DNA from 2 places in the Methylobacterium sp. CM6241 genome. Region 2 is predicted to be linked to the other one. Evidence: predicted binding sites of a transcription regulator. Region 2 holds the regulator's gene; the other holds the start of a gene.
What was found. The regulator PhoB, encoded in region 2, activates phosphate uptake and scavenging genes when phosphate is short. The targets are predictions, from matches to a motif close to TGTCATNNANCTGTCAT.
Positions count from the first base shown of each region.

Region 1: the regulator PhoB is predicted to act here: its motif matches at 1,130-1,146, upstream of ACYQR9_RS14785 (inorganic phosphate transporter).

Region 1 covers NZ_CM139246.1:3,168,987-3,171,173, reverse strand. Annotated here, with positions in the region: gene ACYQR9_RS14785 (inorganic phosphate transporter) at 1-1,079, opposite strand, end outside; gene ACYQR9_RS14780 (LysR family transcriptional regulator) at 1,359-2,187, opposite strand, start outside.
Region 2 covers NZ_CM139246.1:207,057-209,243, forward strand. Annotated here, with positions in the region: gene ACYQR9_RS00985 (MFS transporter) at 1-76, opposite strand, end outside; gene ACYQR9_RS00990 (winged helix-turn-helix transcriptional regulator) at 182-634, shown strand; gene phoB (phosphate regulon transcriptional regulator PhoB) at 1,106-1,807, opposite strand; gene phoU (phosphate signaling complex protein PhoU) at 1,896-2,187, opposite strand, start outside.

The DNA.
Region 1 (2,187 bases), 2.2 Mb from region 2:
AGCGCGGCGAGGGCCCCATACACGGCAGGCTGGTTCAGGTCCTTGGACTTGAGAGCTTCCGAGACCTGCTTGCGGGCCTCGGCGGCGTCAGGCTTCGGCGCGTTCCCGGCATGGCTGGCGAATACCGTGCTGGCGTTCTGGGAGGTCTGGATGAAGGCCGGGGTGGTGTCGTCCGACATCGTGCGGTTGAGGGCGTAGGCGGTGGGGGCCGCGCCGATGAGGATGAGCATGATCAGGCCCATGCCCTTCTGGCCGTCATTGCCGCCATGGAAGAACGACACGAGCGTGCAGGTCAGGATCAGAAGGCTGCGAATCCACAAAGGCGGCGGGGTTTCGCCCTTGGGGGCCTCGTAGAGATCCTTGCGCCGCACGGTGAATTTGAGGGCCAGCAGCAGCAGGGCGGCGGCGGCGAACCCGATGACGGGGCTGAACAGCAGCGCCTTGAACACGCCCAGGGCCTGCGCCCAGTCGACGCCCGAGGTTGCCTGTCCTTCGGGGGCCATCAGCTGGTTGGCGAGGCCGACGCCGATGACCGATCCGATCAGGGCATGGGACGACGAGTTCGGCAGGCCGAAAGCCCAGGTGCCCAGGTTCCAGAGGATGGCGGCGATGAGCAGCGCGAAGATCATGGCATAACCGGCCGACGACCCGACCTGCAGGATCAGTTCCACCGGCAGCAGGGTGACAATGGCATAGGCCACGGCGCCGGAAGACAGCATCACACCGAGGAAGTTGAAGGCGCCCGACCAGATGACCGCGACGAGCGGCGGCATCGAGTGGGTATAGATCACGGTGGCCACGGCATTGGCGGTGTCGTGGAACCCGTTCACGAACTCGAAGGCCAGAGCGATGAGCAGAGCCAGTCCGAGCAGCACGAAGGCGCCGATGGCGAGAGGCGACTGCCCCACCGCGTTCATGTCGGTCACGAGGCTGTAGAGCGCGTAGCCCAGTCCGGCGACCAGGACGAGCAGGAAGGCGATGACGCCGCCCGGATGAATGCCGTGGTCGAGCTTTGGCCCCGTGGCGGGCGCCTTGGCGCCCTGCGGCAGGCCGGTCGGAGCAGCAACGGCGTCGGACATGATGGCCTCAGGACCCGGGGGATCAACGATCCTGCCAGTAGGTCGCGCTCATAACAGTCCTGTGACATGCATTCAAAAAGCACCGATGGCGCTGGATTAAAGTGATCGACACGAACGTACGACGCGAACTCGCTCCGTGAACGGTGCCAAGTGCAGGCGCTGCGAAGCGTTGTCCGAATCCGTCCGGCCCTGTCGGATGGAACGACCACCTTTTTTCTTTGATTCTGACCTCGACCACTCTGTCGGCGCAGAGGCGTTCGTCGCTCATCATGGTTGGCGTCACTGGCCCGTGTCGGCGCAACGCAATTGGGCAATGAGCCAGCGTCCGGCCGGTCCCGGCGGCCGTTCCATCGGGTATACGGCCCACATCGGCAGGAACAGGCCGCCCTTCGGCAAAGCGGCGATGTCGAGCCGCACGAGGTGTCCGACGGCGAGGTCATCCGCCACGACCTCCAGGGGCATCCCGCCCCATCCGAGCCCCGAGCGCAGGAAAGCATGCTTGGCTCCGAGATCGGCCAGCCGCCAGGTCCTTGGCGAGAACACGCCGAACTCGCGCCCCTTCGTCAGCTCGCTGCGGTCGGTCAGGACGAGTTGGACATGCTCGGCCAAGTCAGCGGTCGGGATCGTCCCCGTCCTGCGCGCGAGGGGATGGGCGGGCGAGGCGACCATGACCAGTTCGATCTGGCGCAACGGCTCGCGCGCAAGCTCGGGCGGCAGCAGGGGCGTGGCACCCGCGACCGCGAAAGCGCAGCGCCCGTCGAGGACCGGCGCGATCACCGCCCCCAGGGTCTCGACCTGGATGCGCAGGGGCGTGGAGGGAAAGGTCGGCTGGAACGCGGCCACGGCTTGCGTGAGCACTTGGAACGGGAACAGGACGTCCAGCACGATGCTGACTTCCGCCTCCAGGCCGCCGGCAAGGTCTCGGGCCTGGGCCTTGAACGTCTCGGCGGCCGCTACCGTCGCGCGTGCATGGGCGAGCAGCACGCGGCCCGCCTCAGTCAGGACCGGATAACGGTTCGAGCGGTCGAAGAGCTTGATGCCGGATTGCGTCTCCAGGTTTGCCAGAGACTGGCTGACCAGCGACTGCGCCCGCCCGAGCTTGCGTGCG
Region 2 (2,187 bases):
CGAAAATCAGGATCGTCGTCCTGGGCAATGCCCCCTCCGGCTCGGTAGAGGTTCGCTCATCTCTTCCGTGCGGCATGGCGGTCCTGTCGATGAAACCCAATCTGGTTTCATCTTGAGACCACTTGTACCCGGCCCATTCCAGTTCTAAATTGAGACCAGTTTGGAACGGGAGCGTACCTTCGTGGCAAAGCGCGTCAGCCTCTGGAACGCCGGGTGCCCGGTTGCGCGCGCGCTCGATGTCATTGGCGACTGGTGGTCGCTCCTCATCATCCGCGATGCTTTCGACGGTGTTCGGCGCTTCAGTGAGTTCCAGAATGGTCTCGGCATCGCCAAGGGTATGCTGGCGACCCGCCTTTGCGACCTGACCGAACGGGGAATTCTGGAGACGGCGCCCGCCTCGGACGGGACCGCCTACCGGGAATACGTCCTGACCGAGAAGGGGCGCGGCCTGTTCCTCGTCATCGTCGCGCTTCGACAATGGGGGGAGGCTCATCTCTATGGGCCGACCGATCGCCGGTCTCGCTTGGTCGATCGTGAAGTCGGGGCTCCGGTCGCTCAACTCACCTTGCGATCCGCCGATGACCGTCGTCTCGGTTGGTATGACACGCGGGTGTTGAAGCCAGACGTCACCTGACAAGGTGACGTAGCGACGTCGAAAGCGGATAAACCGCATAGCGGAGCGGTCGTTTCCGCCCATGATCAATGTCCGCTCTCAGCGGATGGCGGCGGCCGCTGGATCCGTCGACGTTGGGCCGAAAGTGGGCCCGGCAGCGGGCACCAAACGTCGGATTTCCGCCCCCAGGGCTGACGGATTCAGACATCTGCCCAATGGCTGTTCCCTCTATCCAGGAAGATTCGACAGGCGCGCCCGCCACCCGTCCCCTGTAAAAAGAGGGGGACTCAGGCTGCCCGCCAGATGGGTGAATGCCTGAGCCCCCCGGGGCGAGCACATGCCGGAACGGACAGACGTCCGAGATCGAACGCGCTATCTCGTGGCGGCCGGAATGGCATCGGTTCGCGAGGATCGCCCGGAGGCAAGGCGACCCGCCATCGTCACGATGGGGACGCTCTTTCCGGACTGAGCGGCGCGAAGCCGGCCGTGGCCTCACTCGTCCGTGGAGAACATCTCGTCGAAGGAATAGCCGGAGCCGCGCACGGTGCGGATCGGGTCGCTCTGGCGCGGGCGGTTGATCGCCTTGCGCAGGCGGCCCACATGGACGTCCACCGTGCGCTCGTCGATATAGACGTCGTGGCCCCAGACCCCGTCGAGCAGCTGCTCGCGCGAGAACACGCGGCCGGGGCTCTGCATCAGGAATTCGAGGAGCTTGAACTCGGTGGGCCCGAGATGGATCTCGCGGCCCTGCCGGCGGATGCGGTGGCTGACCCGGTCGAGTTCGATATTGCCGGCCACCAGCAGGTCCGACACATGGGTCGGCTTGGCCCGCCGCAGGAGCGCACGCACCCGCGCGAGGAGCTCCGGCACCGAGAACGGCTTGACGATGTAATCGTCGGCGCCGGTGCCGAGGCCGCGGATGCGGTCGCCCTCCTCGCCCCGCGCCGTCAGCATGATCACCGGCAGCCGCTCGGTCTCCCGCCGTGCGCGGATGCGGCGGCACAGCTCGATGCCGGACAGGCCGGGCATCATCCAATCGAGCAGGACGAGATCGGGAACCTGCTCCTGAAGGCGCAGATCGGCCTCGTCGCCCCGCGCGGCGGAATCAACGACGAAGCCCTCCGCTTCCAGGTTGTAGCGGAGGAGGAGAGTGAGGGCCTCCTCGTCCTCGACGATCAGGATGCGCGTGTTCATGCGGATGTTTTCAGGGTGATGGCGACCGTCCCGGATGGACGCGACGGCCGCGCCGAGCGTGTGCTGGAGCGGCCGGCAGGGGCAGCGATCAGGCGCTGGCGGGCATCGACACGGTAGCGTAGTTCGACGCGTCGTTCTTCGGGCGGTCCCGCTCGGCGAGCTCGTTCGTGCCGGTGACGAGATAATGGATCGTCTCGGCGATGTTGGTGGTGTGATCGCCGATCCGCTCGATGTTCTTGGCGCAGAACAGGAGATGCGTGCAGAACGAGATGTTGCGCGGATCTTCCATCATGTAGGTCAGCAGCTCGCGGAAGAGCGAGTTGTAGAGGGCGTCGATGGAATCGTCGCGCTCCCAGACGTCGAGGGCGGCCTTCACGTCC